DNA from 4 places in the Cutibacterium sp. LaCa_89 genome. Region 4 is predicted to be linked to each of the others. Evidence: riboswitches for the same ligand, from Rfam matches in the RefSeq annotation. Region 4 holds a riboswitch; each other region holds the start of a gene.
What was found. A riboswitch is a leader RNA that binds a small molecule or an ion and turns the genes downstream of it on or off. The one in region 4 is predicted to bind cobalamin.

Region 1: linked by a shared signal. The riboswitch ahead of ACP8LP_RS02300 (FecCD family ABC transporter permease) and the one ahead of ACP8LP_RS09355 (prenyltransferase/squalene oxidase repeat-containing protein) in region 4 are both predicted to bind cobalamin.
Region 2: linked by a shared signal. The riboswitch ahead of mutA (methylmalonyl-CoA mutase small subunit) and the one ahead of ACP8LP_RS09355 (prenyltransferase/squalene oxidase repeat-containing protein) in region 4 are both predicted to bind cobalamin.
Region 3: linked by a shared signal. The riboswitch ahead of ACP8LP_RS10910 (anaerobic ribonucleoside triphosphate reductase) and the one ahead of ACP8LP_RS09355 (prenyltransferase/squalene oxidase repeat-containing protein) in region 4 are both predicted to bind cobalamin.

Annotation. Positions count from the first base shown of each region.
Region 1 covers NZ_CP190889.1:512,866-518,350, reverse strand. The annotation lists gene ACP8LP_RS02305 (ABC transporter ATP-binding protein) at 1-706, opposite strand, end outside; gene ACP8LP_RS02300 (FecCD family ABC transporter permease) at 703-1,722, opposite strand; cobalamin riboswitch at 1,811-1,986, opposite strand; gene ACP8LP_RS02295 (RNA/DNA-binding domain-containing protein) at 2,557-4,320, opposite strand; gene ACP8LP_RS02290 (AlbA family DNA-binding domain-containing protein) at 4,744-5,166, shown strand.
Region 2 covers NZ_CP190889.1:686,157-691,641, reverse strand. The annotation lists gene scpA (methylmalonyl-CoA mutase) at 1-1,334, opposite strand, end outside; gene mutA (methylmalonyl-CoA mutase small subunit) at 1,331-3,241, opposite strand; cobalamin riboswitch at 3,322-3,573, opposite strand; gene ACP8LP_RS03165 (alpha/beta fold hydrolase) at 3,644-4,606, opposite strand; gene ACP8LP_RS03160 (UDP-phosphate galactose phosphotransferase) at 4,827-5,309, shown strand; partial or broken gene ACP8LP_RS03155 (ISAs1 family transposase) at 5,424-5,485, opposite strand, start outside.
Region 3 covers NZ_CP190889.1:2,373,480-2,378,964, reverse strand. The annotation lists gene ACP8LP_RS10920 (cutinase family protein) at 1-930, opposite strand, end outside; gene ACP8LP_RS10915 (YbhB/YbcL family Raf kinase inhibitor-like protein) at 1,195-1,656, opposite strand; cobalamin riboswitch at 1,851-2,043, shown strand; gene ACP8LP_RS10910 (anaerobic ribonucleoside triphosphate reductase) at 2,119-4,455, shown strand; gene nrdG (anaerobic ribonucleoside-triphosphate reductase activating protein) at 4,469-4,981, shown strand; gene ACP8LP_RS10900 (DEAD/DEAH box helicase) at 4,965-5,485, opposite strand, start outside.
Region 4 covers NZ_CP190889.1:2,033,666-2,039,150, forward strand. The annotation lists gene ACP8LP_RS09345 (tetratricopeptide repeat protein) at 1-43, shown strand, start outside; gene ACP8LP_RS09350 (leucine-rich repeat domain-containing protein) at 174-2,711, opposite strand; cobalamin riboswitch at 2,935-3,175, shown strand; gene ACP8LP_RS09355 (prenyltransferase/squalene oxidase repeat-containing protein) at 3,161-5,041, shown strand; gene ACP8LP_RS09360 (hypothetical protein) at 5,087-5,485, shown strand, end outside.

The sequences.
Region 1 (5,485 bases), 1.2 Mb from region 4:
CGACGTGGAATGCCGTCGCGACGTTCGATGGGCTGAGCGCCTCACGGGCCGGACCTGCAGAGAGCACTCCGCCATCCGCCAGGACGACGACGTGGTCGAAGTGGGCTGCGGCCATGCCCAGATCGTGGATGGTGGCGACCACCGTCCGACCGCTGGCGCGCAGCGTGTCCAGCAGCATGAGTTGGTGGCGCACGTCGAGGTGATTGGTCGGCTCGTCGAGCATGATGAGGTCTGCACCCTGGGCCAGGCCACGGGCGATGACGGCGCGACGCCGTTCACCGCCGGACAGGTGGTCGCAGCGACGATCGATGAGGTGGTCAAGTCCGACCAAGGCCAGGGAATCCCGGATGATCCTTCGCTCGGAACGCTGCCCCACCTGCCACGGCTTGCGATGCGGAGTACGTCCCAGCGCAACCATCTCACCCAGCAGGAGGTCTGGCGATGGCGACTCCTCCTGCCCGACGAAGGCCATGAGCCGAGCACGTTTCATGGGGGTGTAGTCGGTGACGGAGGTGCCGTCGAGCAGGACGTCTCCGGAATTGAACTGACGCACCCCGGCGATGGATCGCAGCAGAGTCGACTTGCCGACTCCGTTGACGCCGACGATGGCGGTGAGCTCCCCCGGCTCGGCGGTGAAACTGACGTCGTCGACGATGATGCGGTCGTTGATGCGGCACTGGACGTTGCAAACTTCGAGACGTGTCATGACTCACTCGAGAATCGGTACTGGCTGCGCCCCATGAGGTACAGGAAGATGGGAGCGCCGATGAACCCGGTGACGACGCCGAGAGGCACCTCCTGTGGTGCCGCGATGACGCGGGCGCCGACGTCCACCCACAGCAGGAAGAGACTGCCGATGGCGGCGGCGACGGGCAGCATCGACCGGTGACTGGCTCCCACGAGCAGCCGTGACATGTGGGGAATGACGAGTCCGACGAATCCGATGCCGCCCGAGACCGCCACGAGCACCCCGACGAGTACCGAGTTGCCGACGAACAACGCCTTACGCACCCTGGTGTCGGGGATGCCGAGGGATCGAGCGACGTCGGTGCCAGCCGCCAGGGCATCGAGCCAACCCGAGAAGGCGATCATGAGCACCACGGACAGAGCGGTGACGATGGCTGCCACCCACAAACTGTCCCAAGTGGCACCGGACACCGATCCCAGCATCCAGTACAGCACCGACTGCGCCGCGCGCGGGTCCGAGCTGCGGAAGACGAGGAAACTCGCCAGTGCCGAGAATGCCGCAGAGAGCACGACGCCCGAGAGCACCAGCCGCAGCGGCGTCATGCCGCCCTGGGCCATGGAGATGAGGTACACCAGAACGGCGGCGCCCAATGCCCCCACCAAGGCTCCGATGGTGAGCCGGTGAGGGCCCCAGGAGGCAAACATCCCCAGGGCGATGACCGCGGTGGCCCCCACACTCGCACCGGCCGAGACACCCAGCAGGTAGGGGTCGGCAAGCGGGTTGCGCACCAGGGTCTGCATACCGCTTCCGGCCAGGGCGAGTCCGGCTCCGACGATGATCGCCAGCAGTGCCCTGGGGGCACGCAGGTCCCAGACGATGACATCGATCGTCGGGTCGGGGCCCGGCTCACCAGTGATCCTGGCACCAACCGTGTCAAGAACGCCACGCATTGGCAATGGTTCCGAACCAATGGTCAGCGAGACGACGGCGCTGACGACGATGAGCACGACGAGGATGATCACCAGGGGTGCCACCGGCAACCGACGGTCACGCTCGGCCGACCGTCTCGAGGAAGGCATAGCTGTTCCTTCTGGGTGCGAGGACCTTGATGCGAGGCCCGAACGACACAAGTCATACATGGGGTCTTCGGACTTCGGATCACTCTCGGTCGGCCCTTCCCAGGATCACTCCCAGTGGTCTTGCCGACGTCGTCACCGTCACCGCTGCGCAACAGTCCAGGATTCTCACCGGATTCACTGCGGCCTCATCGGGGCCGCACCATGTATGCGAGACAGGCTAGCACCTGTGACACGCACTTCGCGACGTGCCGTCCGCCAGCCCCTTGTCACAGACATGCCGGATCGCGTGCGGCACACGCCTCGGAACCCACCGAGCGCAATCGACGGGGTACTTCGCACCCACGTGGTAATTCAGTTCGGCAAGGTACCTCGTGCCACACCAGGTGACAGACACCACGACTCCTGACACATCTGCCACAGAGACGAACGGACCACAACACCGCCACCGACAGGATCTCCATACCGCGCAGAGCTCCCCACACTGCGAAAAGTTGTGCTCCCGCCGCCGCTTCATGCCTGGAGTACAACTTTGTGGCTGAAAAATTCTGCTCAACAGCACAAGCGCGAGGGTAAGCACAATTTTCTCGACTGGTTCAGCAGCCAGAACCACAGGGAGCAGCCTCGAAGACTGCACCCAGACACCCAATCCGAGGGTGCAAGTACAATCTTTCGGTCAAAAAGTTGTGCTCCACCGCCCCGAAAGGGGAAGTGCACTTAGCTTTCCGGTGTATCGGAACACGCTCTGCCTGACCAGGAACTTGGCGAGATGGATCATAAGGACTGAAAAAGTCAGGATGCCTCGTCACCTGTCCACAGGTAGTGAAATCCGCGACCTGCCATTGCCTCTGACGAAGGCTGCAGTACTCCGTCAGCCATGAGATCCTTGAGGACCTGTCCGACGTTGGAAGCCCACACATCCAGGATGACGCCCAATTCTGTCGTACTGATACGCCCTCGATGCCGGGCATATTGACGAGCCGTCACTGCTCTACTAGGCACTGAACGCTTCAAACCGCGATTCGCATATTCCATGTCCAGCTGCTTGTTTGCTCTCTTGGAGAGGGTAAACGCGGGGAGGGCTTCGTCGGGAACGCCGCGGATGAGCTTCAGCAAGGGTTCGCCATCACACTCCGTCTGCCGTAGAAGCTCAAGAGTTTCGTGAACTTCCTCGACGGGGACTTGCAGGTAGGGAGCAAGAATGTCCTCGTCGATCCAGAGATGATCAGTGAGGAAACGCATAACCATCAAAGTGCGGAGATTTTGCATGAGCTCGGGAACATTCATACCAGTGAGCCACGATGTCCATGCCACGTCAGGATCGACACCGGAAAGCGTCGTCACCACATAGGGACCGTCAATTTCCCGAATGGTCGGCATGCGAAGCCCCCGGCGAAGCAAATCACCAACCATACGGTCAACTCCGATACCTTCACGTTCTGCAATTCGAAGTGATGCCAAGAGCTCAGTGAGAGCAACGTTTCTGGACGTCGATGGGTGGGTGATGATGTTCTCAGCCGTCACACCTCCGAAGAATCCTCCGGGGCTGGTAACTCGCAAGACGGCTCCTTCGTGCTCGATGAGCGTTGCATCGGGCAGCCCCCATTCACGATGAGCCAACCCATTGACGATGGCCTCACGAATGGCACGTTCCGACAGCTGGCGGACCTGCCCCTCGACAAGTCCCGAAGACACATGCGATAAAGGGTTGTACGCCCGCGCGACGGCGAACGCCCGTTGGAGCTGCTCAAGCAGTGATACCCCACCAATACGTACTCGGTCACCGCTGTCCTGACCGGGCATGTCACGACGTATGTAGTCAAGGCATGGCTCGGGACGCCCCACAAAGACCAGAGCAGCAGCATTGGTGAGCTTGCCCTCACCATCAATGGCGTTCAACCGGGACAGCAACTCACGACTCGTACAGTTGGCCAATTCCACCGCCGCCTCGTCGGTGCTGGCTTGGAGGAAGGCGCGTGCTGCGTCAAGGGCAGCAGGTCGCACTTCCTCCAGGCTCACGTTTGAGAACTGCGCCGACCAGTCGTAGCGGATAGAGTACTGATGGCGGTGGTGCCATGACGTTGCGTCGATCTCCTCGCAATGATCACCAATCCGCCAGCGGATCTTTCCCTTGACCTTGATCGGTTCCAGCGCGGTGGGTGATCTGACGATCAACAACCTGGCATCGTGAACGTGGACTTCTCGGACGTCAACAGTCAACGCGCGAGAGGTGTGCTCATAGATCTTCCTCCGCAACCACTCGGTATCCAAGGATGTACCGATGAGCAATGGTCCATCATCCTTGTCATTGACTCCGACGATCAGAGCACCACCCTCAGGGGTGTTGGCCATGCACGCGGCTTCACCGGCAAGCTGCTCAGCGGCTCGTTCATCCTCACGTCGACCCAGTAGCAACTCACCGTGCTTGCCTCGTCGACTGGAATCCTCCTTGAAGTCAAGATACTTGCATTCCGGGACCCGGTGCCCTGCGTCCAAGTGCTCCAGCGCAGCGTCGATCTCAACTGCAATCGGGTCTGGCCCGAAAGTTGTTCCCATGTGAGCAGTCCACTTCCAGCTACAAGTTTGTGCCCAGAAACTTTTAACCAGGCATCCAGTCCAGACATTGAGTATAACTTTATGACTGAAAAGTTATGATCAAGCTCAGCGACGAGGAGTGCGCACACATTTTCGATGGATCTGAAGTCCCCTCACGATTGGGGAGACAACTGGCTGGCATGTTGAGACAACATGGGCCAACACAGCGGGGCGGCGGATGATTCAGTGCGGTATTTCGGTTCGGCAGGGCACCTCGTGCCACGCCAGGTGGCGAACCCCACGATCCCTGGCACATCTGCCACGGGGTCGCTGGACCACGACCCGCTCGGCAGACCGGACCACCACCTCACCCGGGCCCGCGCACACTCTCACTTACACTGCAAACAACAGTGCAAGTAACGAACATCGGGCAACGTGCCAAAGATGGCGGAGACGCTATTCGCGAACATGCCCAATGGCGGCACAGTCATCCTCGGGGTGGACGAAGCAAACGGTCGGTTCGACGTGGTGGGCGTCAAGGACATCGCAACAACGGAGGCGGGTATCGCAACACAGGCCAGGGATGCCGTCCAAGCATCACCGCATCTGGATTTTCAGACATTCACCATTGACGGCAGACAGGTGGAGGTTCTCCATGTGGACGAACAGATCGACTACGACTTGGCCGCTGCCAGGGGACGTGTCGTTGACGACCTGGAACCTGAGCTGGTGGAGTCGTATCTGACGACAGTACGCACCAGTGACCGACGATTGCGCGACCATACTGACGAGCGGATCCTGCGGATGCCGAACATGCTGACAGCATCAGGGAGAACCAGCGTTGGCAGGACTGTATGCCCTGGGTGACTATCCGCAGGGGCACTACCCGGCGCTCATGTGGCGTCAACATGACGACTACGAAGCGAAGACAGCGAGGCCCTCACCGGGCCCCAAAGATCTTCGGTCCCAACCCGCAACGAGGAGCACGTACTCGCTACACTCGTCGCAGGGGAGAGCACTGACGATCCACGAACTTGCAGACTACGCGGGACTGACAACTGGTCAGGTGCGTTACGCTCTGGCGTTGCCGCTCAAGGAAAGACTCGTCGTCATGGATGGCCGCCAAGGTGCCCGGACGACCTGCTACCGAATCCATACCGTATGCTGAACCATCCACACCTTCACT
Region 2 (5,485 bases), 1.3 Mb from region 4:
CGCATCTTCGGGATGCCCTTCTCGATGGCCTTGGCCATACCGCCGGCCTTCTCGACCTCCTGGATGTGGGCCCAGGCCTTGCGAGCCAGCTCGAGGGTGAGCTTCTCGACGTAGGCGGAACCGCTCCAGGGATCGATGACGCGGCAGGTGCCCGACTCCTGCTGGATGAACAGCTGGGTGTTTCGAGCGATACGAGCGGAGAAGTCTGTCGGCAGGGCGATGGCCTCGTCGAGGGAGTTGGTGTGCAGGGACTGGGTGTGTCCCTGGGTGGCTCCCATGGCCTCCACACAGGTACGGATGACGTTGTTGTACACGTCCTGAGCGGTCAGCGACCAGCCAGAGGTCTGCGAGTGGGTACGCAGGCTCATGGACTTCGGGTTCTTAGGTCCGAACTGGTTGACGAGCTTGGCCCACAGCATGCGAGCCGCGCGCATCTTGGCGACCTCCATGAAGAAGTTGGTGCCAATGGCCCAGAAGAAGGACAGACGCGGTGCGAACTGGTCGACCTTCAGGCCCACCGACTCGCCAGCGCGGATGTAGTCGACTCCGTCGGCCAGGGTGTAGGCCATCTCGATGTCGGCGGTCGCGCCGGCCTCCTGCATGTGGTAGCCGGAGATGGAGATGGAGTTCCACTTCGGCATGTTCGCGCTGGTGAAGGCAAAGATGTCGGAGATGATCCGCATCGAGGGCAGCGGCGGGTAGATGTACGTGTTACGAACCATGAACTCCTTGAGGATGTCGTTCTGGATCGTTCCGGCGAGCTGCTCGGGCTTGGCACCCTGCTCCTCGGCGGTCACAACGTACAGGGCGAGAATCGGCAACACGGCGCCGTTCATCGTCATGGACACCGACATGCGGTCCAGCGGAATACCCGCGAAGAGCTCACGCATGTCCAGGATGGAGTCCACGGCCACACCGGCCATGCCGACGTCACCGGGAACACGCGGGTTGTCGGAGTCGTAACCACGGTGGGTCGGCAGGTCGAAGGCGACCGACAGACCCTTCTGACCAGCGGCCAGGTTACGGCGGTAGAACGCGTTGGACTCCTTGGCGGTGGAGAATCCGGCGTACTGACGAATCGTCCACGGACGGAAGGCGTACATGGTGGCGTACGGGCCGTGGGTGAAGGGCGGCAGACCGGCGTAGGTGTCCAGCCAGTCCATGTCGGCGTAGACGTCCTCGGAGTACAGGTGACCGACCGGAATCTGCTCCGGAGTGGTCCAGGGCTCCTGCTCACCAGCGGCGGCGGCCAGCTTGGCGAACTGCTCCTGTGCGTCCGCGGGGACCGGAGAGTCTCCGAGGTTGATGGAATCGAAACGAGGCAGGGTGGTCACTTGGCAACTCCCAACGTGTCCAGAGTGGTGGTCAGGACGTCAACGACGTCCATTCCGAGGTAGATGCGCCCGTCGACGACCTTCTCGGCCTCGGCAGCGTCATCACCAAATTCCTTGAAGGCACCCGACAGGTAGACCAGCTTGGCGCCAGCCTCCTTGAGGGCCTTGGCGACCTCGAGGCCCTGGGCCGCGTAGGTCTTGGCGTTCGAACACAGGTCAGCGACCTCGGCACCGGACTCCTTGAAGGCCTTGACGACCTCTTCAGTGGTGCCTCCCTCGCACTCCGGGGTCTCCATGCCGGCGATGTGCCACACCGGGGCGGAGAATCCCTCGCGAGGACCGAAGTCACGACGGGTTCCCAGGCAAGCCAGGAAAACCTTCGGACGCTCGGAGCAGGTGGCGGAACGATCAACGAGGGCCTCGAAGATCTCGGCGTCGCGGCGCCACTCCAGCCCGTTGCGCTCGGCAGTTTCGGGGTACGGCTTGGTCTCGACCGTCTTGGCGTCGAGCAGCGGGAACTCGCTGACGGCCGTGATCGGCTGCTTGCGGGTCGCCAGACGCTTGGCGCGCTCGGCATTCAGCTTGTCGAGCTCGGTGCGGACGTGGTCGCCGGTCAGTGCGGCGGCCATGCCACCGGCAGCCTCGACGGCCTGGAACTCGACCCAAGCGGCTTCTTCCAGCTTCTTAGTCAGAGCCTCAACGTAGAAAGAGCCACCAGCCGGGTCATTGGCGCGACCGATGTTGGACTCCTCGGCGAGGATGATGCCAGTGTTGCGGGCGATACGACGCGAGAAGTCGCTCTTCGGCAGGCCGATGGCGGCATCGAAGGGCAGGGTCGTGACGGCCTCGGCACCACCGACAGCAGCACCGAAGGTCGAGATGGTGCCTCGCAGGATGTTGACGTAGGGATCGTCACGGGTCAGCTCACGCCAGCTGGTGACGGCCTCCTGGCGGGCACCACGCTTGGCGGCCGGCACCTCGAAGACCTCACCGACGCGGTTCCACAGGGTGCGCAGGGCGCGTAGACGGCAGATGGTCAGGAACTGGTCGTGGGTGGCGGACACCCGGAAGTTGATGGCGTCGAACGCCTGCTCGGCGGTCAGTCCCTGCTCCATGAGAGCGCGGACGTACTCGACGCCGGTGGCGATGGCCCAGGCGAGCTCGTGCACGTCGCCGGCACCAGCGTTGTGGTAGATCGTGGCGTCAACGACGAAGGCGCGGGAGTTCTTGTACTTCTCGATCTTCCTGACCCACTCGCCCATGCCGGACAGATCCGGGGTGCCACCGTTGAGGGCGGCGAAACCGATCGGATCCAGACCGAGGTTGAACGACAGTTTGTCGGGCTCGATCTTGGAATCGGCGTAGACCTTGAGGAGGGCCTCGGCGGCAGCCTCCTGGTCGTCGCGGCTGGAGACCTCGACCTTGGCCAGGTCCAGCAGCACGTCCTTGAGATCGCCGGCAATGTCCTCGGGGTTGATGGCGTCGGCACCGACCCGCAGCCACAGGGACGTCACGCCACGCTCGAGGTCAGCGATGACGGCCTTCTTGGTGAACTCGACGTCGGGATCCTCGTGAAGGGCTCGGACGTCCCACGCGTCCATGCTACCGTCACGGATCGTCGTGCCGCGGGTAAAGGGCGGTACGCCCGGAGCGCCGAGCTTCTCGGAGGCATCCTGACGCCGGTACATCGGCTCGATCTGGATGCCGTCGACCGTGGTCGGCTCGAGGCGCTTCATTCCCTGCTCGATGTTGAGTTCCTTGCCCTCGGGGCGACCCCGGTTCAAGACTTTGAGGACCGCGTCCTCCCACTGTTCGTGGGTGACCTTCGGGAAGTCCCCGGCCAGGCTCAACTCCTCGGGCATCCTGTCCTCGACGGGCTTGGATGCGAGGTTGTCAGGATCAGTCATTCGTCAGACTCCTGCTCCGCTGTGGATGGTTGGACGACCTCGGCCGGCCCTCGAGACCTCGGACGCTGTGGCACACGCGGAGTGCACCACACGCTCTGGCAGGTATTCGGACTCATGGGCACCTCGTCTGCCGACGAGTCCTACGTCACCGCTTCCCAGACCGAAGCCCAGTGCTTGATCGACGTCCACCCGGTCCGAGAACCAGATGGGCGACGATGGTGATGTCGTTCCCACTCACCGCTGCGGGGCAGTTCCGGAGTTTCACCGGATTCCCTCTTACCGCCTTGAAACCCCGGATGGGATTCCTCGGCACCAGCACCTACGATACTAGGCTGCGCACAATCGCCTTCACGCAGCGGGGGTGCATGTGCACGATTGTGCGAAACGAACGTGAGCGGCCTTTCACCGTGCTTTCCGAACCTGCAAGGTCCGGGGCCGGGCAGCGACGGCATCAATCCAGTCGCGCAGGTGGGCGTGGACATGTCGACGGTTCACCTCATTGAGGATCTCGTGGCGCGCCCCGGGGTAGAGAACGAGGTCCACCTCACGCGAGCCCGAGTCGCGCAACTGACGCGCGACCTGGCGCACTCCCCTGCCGGAGTCCCCCACCGGGTCCTTGGCGCCCGACATCAGCAGAATGGGCAGTGCCGGTGGAGTCGCTCGGAAGATCTCGGTGGAGTTGGCGAGTTCGATGAGTCGGACGAGTTCGCGGTAGAAGGCTGCGGTGCAGACGAAACCGCACAGCGGGTCGTCGTTGTAGGCGTCCACGACGTGAGCGTCTCGGGACAACCAGTCATAGTCGGTGCGGGCCGGCAGGAAGGCTCGGTTGAAGGACCCAAAGGACAGCGTGTTGAGCAGCGGGCTGCGGGAGTCCTCCCCCACCATGAGCACCTGGGCCTGGGCCAGCCCGGTGGCGACAGTGCTCAACGGCCCCAGGGAGGAGCCGGTGCCGATGATGACCAGGCCGGCCATCTCGCGTCCCCGACGAACGGCCAGGACACGGGCAAGGAACGACCCCATCGAGTGTCCGACGAGGAACCACGGCTTCCCCTCCAGCTTGGCCATGAAGTGGTCAGCGACGGCGGACAGGTCGTCGAGCAGCTGGTGGTAGCCACGATCAGACGTGGTTCCGAGTTCTCCTATGGCAGCAGCACGCGGCCCGTGGCCACGGTGGTCGTTCGCCACGACGAGCCAGCCGTCGGCTGCAAGCACCCGGGCGACCTCGTCATAGCGAGCCGCGTACTCGGCCATACCGTGGCAGAACTGCACCAAGCCCTTGATGGGGCGCCCCGACGCAGCCTCGGGACGCCAGACAAGGACGTCGACGTCGGCTCCGTCATCAGCGGTGATGGTGATGGTGTCCATAGTTCCTCCCAGACAGCTCACCCCGGACAAAACCGTCTCAACCATACCGACGTCTTCATCGCGGCTATCACACAGCCTGGCCGCGAGAGAACGTACCGGAGCGCTCACCCGTCGCCCGGACGAGTCTGACACTGCATTGTGCCTTGCCGTAGAGGCGATCAACCCGCCAAGCATCCGCGATGGTCGCGCCCCGGCAGGGACTGTCACTTTCATGATATGAATGCTTCGGAATGACTTCAGCTTGAGAGTGCTCTCACGTTCGAAAGGCACCGCCATCAGTACCGAAGTTGCCCGCAAGGCCGCCGGACGCCTTCACTGGCCGACGCGCATACGTTTCGGACTTACCCTCTCTGACGCGCTGGCGATAGCCGTAGCGCTCATCACAACGATATATATCCGTTGGCCAAGCCCAGACAGCCAGACGATTGCCGGCACCCGGCACATCACCTATTCGGCATTGGCCGTGGTCTTCGGCCTGGTGCGGCTCCTCATTCTTTCAGCCAACGACAGCCATCGAATCCGGCTGTTGAGTTCGGGATTACAGGAGTATCAGCTCGTGGCGCGGGGGACTCTGTGGGCCTTCGGTTCTCTGGCAATTTTCAGTTATCTGTTCAAGCTGTCGGTCTCCCGATCCTTGTTCCTCGTCCAGGGCCCCGGAAGAGTCGTGCTTTCTTTCTGTAGTGGTGGTGTGGTCAGAGTGTGAGGAGGAGTGTGCAGGTGGCGGGTGGGTCCCAGGCGGCTTGCCGGGTGGCTCTCGCGATGTTCGTGGCCCCGGCTAGGTGGTGGATGCTGATGGCCAGATTCCTGATCGTGGCCATCACGTGGGGGCCGATGCGGTGCGGATCTGGCTACGATCCTCGTCGAGCGTGACGTCTCGGA
Region 3 (5,485 bases), 340 kb from region 4:
CGTCTGTCCATGGGGGATGGGAACACCCTTGGCCTCGGCGGCTCCCACGGCATTCGCGCGCTGGGCAATGCGATTCAGGGAAGCCTCCAGGACGCTTCGGGTGTACCCCATGTGGACGGGACGGCCTTGGTTGAGCTCGTCCTGCCAGGTTGACTGCAGGGTGAGGATGCGCGTCAGGGCTGGCGCGGTGTCGCAGACCGGATCACCCTTCAAGCACACTGAATAGGTTTCCGGGTAGGCCTCGGGAGGGATCGCCGCCCCGGCCTTGACCATGTCAGCGTCCAGAGATTTCTGATCAAGGGATTCCTGACTCAGACTGAGGGTGGCCTTGATGATGGCCCGCATCTGGGCGTCACGGTTGGCCCCGGGGGTCGCATGTGCGCGCTCTCGCAAGTAGTAGAGGATGGCAGCCATTCCCATGGCTGACCGGTCGGCATCTCCACTGAGTTCCTGGACGTTCTGCCCTGGGTAGTGGTCTGGGTTCCCGGCCAGGATGGCACCTGCCAGGCGCTGAGGGGTGTCGGTCTGGGCGAGGGCCTGGGTGATGGCCTGGGAGCCTTGGGAAAAACCGGCGAGGATGACCCACTCCTTGGGGCACTGCTTCTTCTCGGCGTTGAGGAGGGCGGTGAGTTTCTTGGCTCCCAGAGCCGCAGAGTCGAAGTACTCCGTCGACGGCATGGTTGCGTCGAAGAGGAGACTGCTCATCGATGCCTGTTGCAGGGTGTGAGGGTCAGCCGCAGGGTAGTCCAGGTAGACCTGACGGACAGTTCCCTTGCCCTTCCACTTCTGGGCCACAGCGTCACGGATCGACGTGATGGTCTCGCCATAGGGAGGGGTTTCCCCGGAGCCGCGAACGCCGACGAACATCACGGAGGCACACTCCATCTGGGATGCGTGTTCTGAGGACACCGGGTCTGAGCCCCAGCCCATTCCTGCTCCGGGGGTGATGGGTGCGGCAGGTTTGGGAGAGTCCGCGGATCCGCTGGCGTAGCTGGTGCTGGTGGTCGTCGGGGTGGGGGTTGCTGACTCGGCACTGGCGGAAAGCGGCATCGATACCAGACCGACGGCGACGAGGAGAGTGAGCAATGTCTGCCGAAGCTTCACGACGCCAGTCAAGCAGGCACCGCCGACACGTGGTCGACGGCGCCTGTTCGTGTTTGCTGCCACGAGGTCGGTTGGCAGCCCTGGTCATCGTCAGGACTGCTGGAAGGTTCCGGTGATCGACGCGGAGTCCAGCTCGCTGGTGTGGATGGCGAAGCGGACCTGGACGTTGGCGGCGTCGTCAGGAATGTCGAGATGCTCGCTCGGCATGGCATGGACGGTGTGGATGTAGCGGTGGGCCGGTCCGGGCGGCGGGCAGGCGCCGGAGTAGCCGTCCTCCTGGTAGTCGTTGGTCCACTCGCGCACGCCGGAGGGCAGCGGGCCGCCTTCGTCGAGGGAGGTGACGTCGGCCGCGATGTCGGCGAGGATCCAGTGCCAGAAGCCGGAACCAGTGGGGGCGTCGGGATCGTAGATGGTGATCGCGTAGGACTTGGTGCCCTCCGGGCCGGGTGTCCAGCTCAACTGCGGGCTGACGTTCTTGCCGCCCGCATCGGCGTGGGCGTAGGCCAGGGCGATCGGCTGGCCTTCCTTGATGGACGTGCTGGTGATCTCCATGGGTTGTGTCCTTTCCCTTGGCGTGTGTCCATGATGCCAGCCTGATGCGCGATCCGAAGGGGTGTCACGACCGGTTCCGAACGCGGGGAAGCCCACCCCTGATGACGAGGTGAAGGGGTGAGTGTGCAGATGTGATGAGATGCGTATACCCTTCATCTTGTGCTGGTTCTCATCGCCAGACACCAGATGTAGGGGTTGTATCCACATCTGGTGGCGATGGGAGGAAAGAGGGAATCCGGTGGGAAACCGGAACTGCCCCGCAGCGGTGACAGGGAACGACGGCGACATACGCACTGGCCATCCGGTTGGGAAGCGTCGCTCGGTAGGAACTCGTCTGACGGCGAAACGCCCTGAAGTCCGAAGACCTGCCAGCGCCCGGGTCGGCGACCCGGTACGACTACGGGCGCGCGGGACGACCCGGGGCGAACCTGCTCCACCCGTGCGCTGCTTCGAGGAGAGAGCATGTCGACCACCCTTCATTCGGTGTCCATCAGCCAGCAGCGAGCAGTACCAGCATCCATCCGCAAGAGGGACGGACGGGTCATCGGATTCGACTCGACGAAGATCGTCGAGGCCGTCCGCAAGGCCTTCGTCGCCTGTGGCATCGACGCCCCCGAACTCCTGGCCTCCGAGGTCGCCCTCGAGGTGCTCTCCCGACTGAGCGAGATGGGTGAGGACACCCCTGACGTCGAGGCCATCCAGGACCTCGTCGAGAAGGCCCTCATGGATCAGGGACATGACGACGTCGCCAAGGCCTACATCCTCTACCGTCAGCGTCGTACCGTCGCCCGCGACCAGCAGTCCGCCCTCATGCGCACCCTGCGCGAGATCACCTTCGCCTCCGCCGAGGAGGCTGACGCTAAGCGGGAGAACGCCAACGTCGACGGCAACTCCGCAATGGGGTCGATGCTGCGCTACGGAACCGAGTCGGCCAAGCAGTTCAACCTGCTCGAGGTGCTCGACCCCACCCATGCCGCCGCCCATCGTGACGGGGACATCCACATCCACGACCTCGACTTCTTCACCCTGACGACCACCTGTTGCCAGATCAACCTCACCGATCTCTTCGAGCACGGCTTCTCCACCGGCCACGGCGTGCTGCGAACCCCGCAATCGATCGGGTCGTACGCGGCCCTGGCCTGCATCGCGATCCAGTCCAACCAGAATGACCAACACGGTGGCCAGGCGGTGCCGAACTTTGACCGAGACATGGCGCCGGGGGTCGCCAAGACCTTCGTCAAGGCCGCCCAAATCGGTCTGACGAGGACTTTCGAGGTTCTCGGTGGTGACGAGGAGCATCTCGACGAGGTGCGCGAGGCGGCCTCCGGGTGGGTGCTGGAGCCGGATGCCGCCGCGCTGGCCCGTGAGAAGGAGCAGCTGGCGGAACTGTTCGCCGGGCTCATTGACGACACCGACCGGGTCGCCGACAGAGTCCGTCGCCAGGCTGTCGAGGAGACGCGTCGTCAGACCTACCAGGCGATGGAGGCCCTCATCGCCAACCTCAACACCATGAATTCGCGAGCCGGGGCGCAGACCCCGTTCTCGTCGATCAATTACGGCACCGACACCAGCCCGGAGGCGCGGATGGTGATGCATTGCCTGCTGGAGGCCACCGAAGCCGGTCTGGGCGGCGGGGAGACCGCGATCTTCCCGATCCAGATCTTCCGGGTGCAGAAGGGTGTCAATCTCGACGACGACGACCCCAACCACGACCTGTTCCGGCTGGCCTGTCGTGTGAGTGCCAAGCGCCTCTTCCCGAACTTCTCCTTCCAGGATGCCCCGTTCAACGCCGAGTACTACGTGCCCGGCCATCCCGAGACCGAGATCGCCTACATGGGCTGCCGCACCCGGGTGATGTCGAACGTCCATGACCCCTCGCAGGCCCAGACCTGGGGACGCGGGAACCTGTCCTTCACCTCGATCAACCTGCCGAGGCTGGCGATCGAGGCCAACCACGACGTCGATGTTTTCTTCACCTCCTTCGACCGGATGATCGACCTCGTCATCGACCAGTTGCTCGACCGGCTCAAGATCCAGTCCCACAAGCTGGTGCGAAACTTCCCCTTCCTCATGGGGCAGGGGGTCTGGATCGGCTCGGAGAACTTGGGGCCTGACGATGCCGTCGCCGAGGTGCTCGAGCACGGGACCCTGTCGGTGGGGTTCATCGGGCTGGCCGAGACTTTGACGGCCTTGGTCGGTGTCCACCACGGTGAGTCGGAGGAGGCCCAGCAGCTCGGCTTGCGGATCGTCGGTCACCTGCGAGAGAGGATGGACGAGGCCGCCGAGCGCACCGGGTTGAACTTCTCGGCCCTGGCCACCCCAGCCGAGGGACTGTCGGGACGATTCGTGCGGATGGACCGTCAGCGTTACGGGTCGATCCCGGGAGTCACCGACCGGGAGTACTACACCAACAGCTTCCACGTGCCGGTCTGGTACCACATCGGTGCTGCGGACAAGATCCGCATTGAGGCTCCTTATCACGCCTTCACCAACGGCGGTCACATCTCGTACGTCGAACTGTCGGGCGATCCGGCACGCAACGTCGACGCCTTCGAGGCCCTCGTGCGGTACATGGCTGCCAGCGGCATCGGGTACGGGTCCATCAACCATCCGGTCGACCGGGATCCTCAGTGCGGCTACACCGGGATCATCGACGACGAGTGTCCCAAGTGCGGCCGTCACGAGGATTCCGGGTCCTTCGACCGGATTCGCCGCATCACCGGCTACCTCGTCGGTGGGCTGGACAGATTCAACGACGCCAAGCGGGCCGAGGTCCGCGACCGCGTCAAGCACGGATGAGACCGGAGCGAGGATGAGGGTTGCCGGGATCGAGCCGGAGTCGATCGTCGATGGTCCCGGCATCCGCTTTACGGTCTTCGCGCAGGGATGCCCGCTGAAGTGTCCCGGATGCCAGAACCCTGGTACCTGGGATCCCTGCGGTGGCCAGGAGATCGACGTCGAGGAGATCATCACCGAGATGAGGTCGTCGGTGTTGGCGTCCGGATTGACGCTCTCGGGCGGTGAGGCGAGTCGTCAACCTGGAGATTGCGCGACGTTGTCCCGTGCTGCCCACGAAATGGGGTGGGACGTCTGGGCATGGTCCGGATTCACCATGGATGCCCTGCTGCGTCAGGCCCGTCACAACCCAGAGCTGGCCGAGATGCTGGACCAGGTGGACGTCCTGGTCGACGGACCTTTCCAGCTGGCACGACGCACCCTCACCCTGCCATGGCGGGGAAGCGGAAACCAGCGGATCATCGACGTCCCTGCGACCCTGCGCGAGGGGCGAGTGGTGGAGTGGGAATCCGTCAGTCCAGCCGGCTGAAGGCCCTTGTCCGAAGTACCAGGTCCTCGGCCTCGTCACACTCGTCGAGGTCGACGGTCGCGGTGATCGACCAGTCGTGGTTGCCGGCAGGGTCGTCGATGATCTGACGAACCAACCAGATCCGGGCGTCGCGGCGTCCCGACTCCTTCTCGATCATGAACAGACCGGGGGCGCGGGCGTCCGGGCCGTCGTTGATCTCGTCGTGCTCGCCCCAGTAGTCGCCCAGGGTGTCCTCCCAGGCATTGGTCGTCATGGCAGAACTGTCGGGCTCGAGGGCTCCCAGGGCCTCGAAGTCGTCGTCTGCGGCCAGGATCACCTTGCGGAACAAGGCATTGCGCACCATGACGGTGAAGGCCCGCTGGTTGGAGGTGAAGGTCCGTACCGGACGGACCTCTTCGGATTCCTCATCGACGGGATGGGTGAGTTCCTCCCACTCGTCGATGAGGGAGGAGTCGGTGGAGCGGACGACCTCGCCCAGCCAGGAGATGACGTCGGCAAGTTCCT
Region 4 (5,485 bases):
CTCCCAGAAGGACTCGGGTTCCGGCACTGGAAGGACGTGGTAGCTCACCGGTACGCGTCCATCCCCGGAACTCGAAGCCGTGGCCGCGAACAGATCTCATCGTCTGGCACGACCCGCGCGCGAGATGACGAGGGGCCCCGCCGTAGTGGCGGGGCCCCTCTGTCACCCAAAAATCAGACTCCTGTAGAAGGAAGTCCAAGATGGCGCGTGAGATCGTCCGGGAAGGACGGATTCACCGGGATGTTGCCCTGATGAGGTCCGCGCTTGTCCGGAGAGGTCGACGGAGCCTGAGTCGGTGTTGCCGCAGGGTCGACAGTCGGAGTTCCGGTAGGAATGACCGTGGGAGTCATCGTCGGGGACACCGTGGGCGTCTCGGTGGGGGCGGCAGTCGGCACAACGGTCGGGGTCTCCGTCGACGTAGGGGTCGGAGTCACCGTAGGGGCGACAGTCGGAGTTCCGGTAGGAACGGCCGTGGGAGTCATCGTCGGGGACACCGTGGGCGTCTCGGTGGGGGCGGCAGTCGGCACAACGGTCGGGGTCTCCGTCGACGTAGGGGTCGGAGTCACCGTAGGGGTGACAGTCGGCGCTGGAACCGCAGCCGTCACAGGCTGAATCAACGTCCCGGTGAAGTCCTCGGAGTGGCTGGCGGCGTCCTTGTGCGACCACGTCCAGGTGTAACCATCGCTGGCCTCTGGATAAGTCACTGTGTCACCCGATACCGTCACACCTTCAGGAGCGATGAATTCAGCCTTGGAGCCGTCGGCAGCCTTCGCCATCGGAACCGCAACCTGTTGCTGGGCAAGAACGGGCGCGGCCGTCACAGTCTGCCATCGGGCACGCAGACCCATGAATGCGATGCTCTTCACGGCCGACAGCGGGGACAGGTCGGAGATGTGGTTTGAGCTGAGCCCCACTTTGGTGAGATTCTTCATCCCGGCCAGAGCGGAAACATCGGAGATCTCGTTGTTGTCGAAACCGACCTCAACGAGGTTCGTCAACCCCTTGATAGGGGTCAGGTCGGAGACCTTGTCACCGTTGAGGAACAGCTTCTTCAATGAGGTGGTACCGGAGATCCCGGACAGATCGGCCAAGTTGACATTGTTGTTCGCCACCAAACGGGCAAGCTTGGGAAGCGCGCCCAGCCCGTCGAGGCTGGTGATGCCCGGATACTTGTACTTGCCGCGCCTGTTCTGGTTGATCGTCAGGTCCGTGAGACTCGTCAGCGAGGACAGCGGCTTCACCGTGGTGATGGGGTTCTGATCCAGGCTCATCGTCCTGAGATTCCCCAGACCCGCGAGCGGAGCCAAATCCTTGACGTGGTTGTTGGGCAGGTAGAGCGTCTCGAGCTTCGTCAGACCGGCAAGCGGATCGACGCTCTCAATCTCGTTGGTCGTCAGGTACAGGGTCTTGATGTTCGTCAGGGCCTCAGCTCCGGTGATGTCCTTGATGCCCTTGTCGATGCACTTGACCTCAGTCAGCGCACCAAGATTCTCAGCCGTCAGCGGCTTACCGGCACCTACGGCATCCTGGAGACAGGACTTGAAGTTCGCATCGGGGATATCGACGAGCTTCGGTGGTTCGGGAGCCGCGACGACATGGACAGTGATGGACCCGTTGAAGTACGTCGAGGCGTCACGGAACTGCCACACGTAGTCGCCAGCAGAGGGATAGGTGACGTTCTTGCCCTTGATCTTGACACCCTCAGGCACTTCGCGGTCGGCCACGAAGGTCGTACCGTGATGGTCGACAGCTGTCGGGACGGGGACCTGAACCCCGGCGGTGGCCGAGTCACCGTCAACGGCCTGGAAATTCGAGGTGATGTCGGCGTCACCTAGACCCTTGATGTCTTTGAGCGCGGATAGGTCACGGATGTGGTTCTTGCCGACGTCCAGCCGGGACAGCTTCGTCAAGGACCTAAGAGGCGCGACGTCGGTGATCTCATTGCTGTTGACATCCAGGCTGAAAATGCCAGTCGAGGAGGCCAACGGCTTGAGATCACTAATCTTGTTACCCGACAGAAAGGCTTTTCCCAGACCGGTCAGCCGATCAAGGCCGGTGAGGTCCTTGATTCCCATATTCCGGCAACTCAGGCTCGTCACGCCAGCAAGTTGATCCTTGGAAGGGGTAGTGGTGTCCAACTTGTCAGTGATGCACTTCTGCAGGGCCTTATCAGGAATCTCGAAGGACGCTACCGGAGTCGTCGGGGCTGGATCAACCTTCGGCTTCCAGGTCGGAGGAACCTCCCACGGGCCATCAATGAGCATGTAATGCCAGGCCTCGATCGAGCCAGGCTTCGGGTGGTAGTTGCTGGCACCTAGCTGCGAGTACTCCCATTTTGTCTCGGCATTCCTACCAGCCGGCTGACCATGAAAATAACCCCAATAGGCGTAAAATTTATCGGGGTTCTCCGGATATCCATTGATTGAATCAATGAACATTCCCAGGTCGCCACCGAAATCGGTGCTGCCGATGTCGAAACCGGCTGACTTCAACGCCTCCACCCCAGTGGAGAACTTCGACGCGCAGCCGGTGTCGACATGCCCGTCATCACGCTCGGCATACACGAACACGTGCTTCTGATCGATGCACTTCTGCGCCTCATCGTCGTACGACGTCGCCGGTGCTGCCGACGCCGGAACGAATGACACGATGGCCATCGGTATGGCCATGGCCACAGACAACACCACGGCCAACCCCTTGAACCGTCTCACAGGTCCTGCCTTTCACTGCGTGGACGCTTCGTCGTCATCCAAAGACAGGACCGACCATTCCGCTGTCCACGACGGAATTGAGTACGAGACATCTCAACGACGGTGATCCGACTTTGCCGACATCTCTGTCGAACTACACGGTTGCGGGACAGTCCTGGATTCACACCAGGTTCCCCATCGATGAAACCACCAAGATCCTAACATAAGGTGTTCTCGTCGCCGAACCCGAATGTGGACATGTGGTGGCGCCAAGCCTAGACTGACACCGCGACCGCAGGGGAATTCGGTGTGAATCCGGAACTGACCCGCAACCGTGAGGGGCCCACCCCCGAGTCGGAGTACCTGGGTTGTCGAAGGAATATCACACACCGTCGAGGACTGCGGTGAGTTCGACTCAGGGGCCCTTCCCGTCCGGAGCGCAACGCAGCCTCAGGAAGAAGGCCCGCCACATGACCAGGCTCAATCAATGGGTCGCCGGCCTCGCCGCCGGTGCGCTCGTCGCATCGCCGTTCGCGGCACCAGCGTTCGCTGACCCGCAGCCCGCGCCATCCCATGCAGCCATCACCGCCACCATTGATGACGGCTCTGCTCCCTACTGCTTCGATCCGCCGGCCAACCCGGTCAAGGGTGCCATGTGGGCCGGATCGGTCAACGACACCGCCGCCACCAGCAAGTACGTCGCCAAAGCCGCCGACTGGCTCGCCCAGAAGTGGCAGGAAGACCCGACAAACTACAGACAGGCCGGCGGCATCGCCGACGGCATCATCGCCCTGGTCGGCTCAGACGCCCATCCCGACGTCGTCAAGGAAATGACCACAGCCCTCAAGGAAGCCGGCCCGAAGTACGTCGACAAGAACCCGGCTGGCCTGGCCAAGGTGATCATGACCGCCGAAATTCTCGGCGAGGATCCCACCTATTTCCTCGGCAAGGAAACCGGAAACCTCTGGATCAAGCTCGCCAGCTACATCAACGATGACAGCCCAGGCATGAAGAACCGCGTCACCATGTACTGGGGCCCACACCTCATCACCATCGCACTGACCCGCGCCAACCGCCCGGTACCAACGAAGATCCTCGACAAACTGCTGTCCACCCAAGGCACCCAAGGTGACGATGCCGGCGCTTTCGGATACACCAAACGAAACCAAGACGGCACGAAAACCTTCGTCGGCGACCCCGACTACACCGGCATCGCCCTGTCCGACCTCACCCTCCTCCAACGCAACCCCCACCTCATCCCAGACGGCTACCACACCAAAATCGACACTGCCGCCAACAACGCCACCACATGGGCCATCAACACCAAAACCCACGACGACGGCGACTACTGGGAAACCTACTCCGCAGCCAACTCCACCGGCATGCTCGCCAGCGCCCTCGCCGAGCGTGGCGAGGACATGAAATCCGTCAAGCAATGGCTCATCCGCCAACAAAACCTCACGAAAGTCGGCGCATGGCAAGCCCAACGCAACGACCACGAACCCAACATCATGGCCACCGACCAAGCCATCATGGCCATCACCGGCCACGGCTACGCCTCAACATGGTCCGGCAAAACCCCCAAAAACACCCCAACCTGCACAACCACCCCAACCACCAAGCCCACTGTCACCCCAACCACCAAGCCCACTGTCACCCCAACCGGCAAGCCCGGTGACATGGGCGGCGCCCAGAAGTGCATCGCCGTGGGCCATGTGTGGGTCTACGTTGAGCAGCGCGACGGCACCTCCGAGGGTGCTTGCGCCTCGAAGTTCGGCAATGGTCTGGAGGCGCTTGAGTCCGCCGGATTCATCGTCAAGGCCGAGGGCAGCATGGTCACCATGATCAACGGCTACCCGACGAAAACCGACACCCACGAGGCGTACTGGTCCTACTGGCACGCCACCCCGGCTGGCGCTGACAAGTCGGCGACATGGGAGCACTCGAGGACCGGCGCCGCGAGCGCCCAGCCCAAGGCCGGATCCATTGAAGGCTGGTACTTCAAGTCCTCCGCCGCTGACTGGAATGCTGGACCGAGCTGGGATGCCCGTCTAACACCATACGACCCCTCGGCTACCCCGACTCCGAATCCGAGCGTGACCCCGACCCAGACGCCGAAGCCATCCGTCTCCCCGACAGTGGCCCCGACCGTCACTCCCACCGGCACACCGACGATGACCCCGACCGGATCGGCCACTCCGACGCCATCCGCCACCGAAACGGCCACCGCAACTGGATCGGCCACCGCAACGGCTACTGCCACGGCACCCGCCCCAGTGACACCAGCCCCGGTCGGCCCGTCGAACCGTCCCTCGGATCGTCCGACAGCGCTGCCGCGTACCGGCGTCTGAGACAGCTGCTGGGTCGAATACTCTCCTCTGAGGCATGATCGTCAGGTGAGTATTCCCCGCATCGAGAGTCGGCGAGCACTCCGACCCATGGTTGGAGTGCTCGCCGCTGTGTTGTTCGCCACCCTGACCATCTTCTTCTCGGTCGCCGCGCAGGCCACACCTTCGCCGAGCGCCGATACCGGTCAGGCGAAAGCGATTGACGACTGCCTCAACGCCAAGAAGGTCTGGGTCTTCGTCATCACTGACGACGAGAAGGTACTGGCCAACCAGTGTGTCGACTCACCGTCCACCGGCGCCGACGTCCTCGAGAAGGCCGGAATCACCGTCAGCAAGAACAAGTCGGGTCTCATCTGCACGATGAACGATCATCCCGCTACCTGCCCCAGGACCTTCAACGGCCAGTACTGGGCGTACTACCACGCCTCTGGCGCCGGTGCCGCCTGG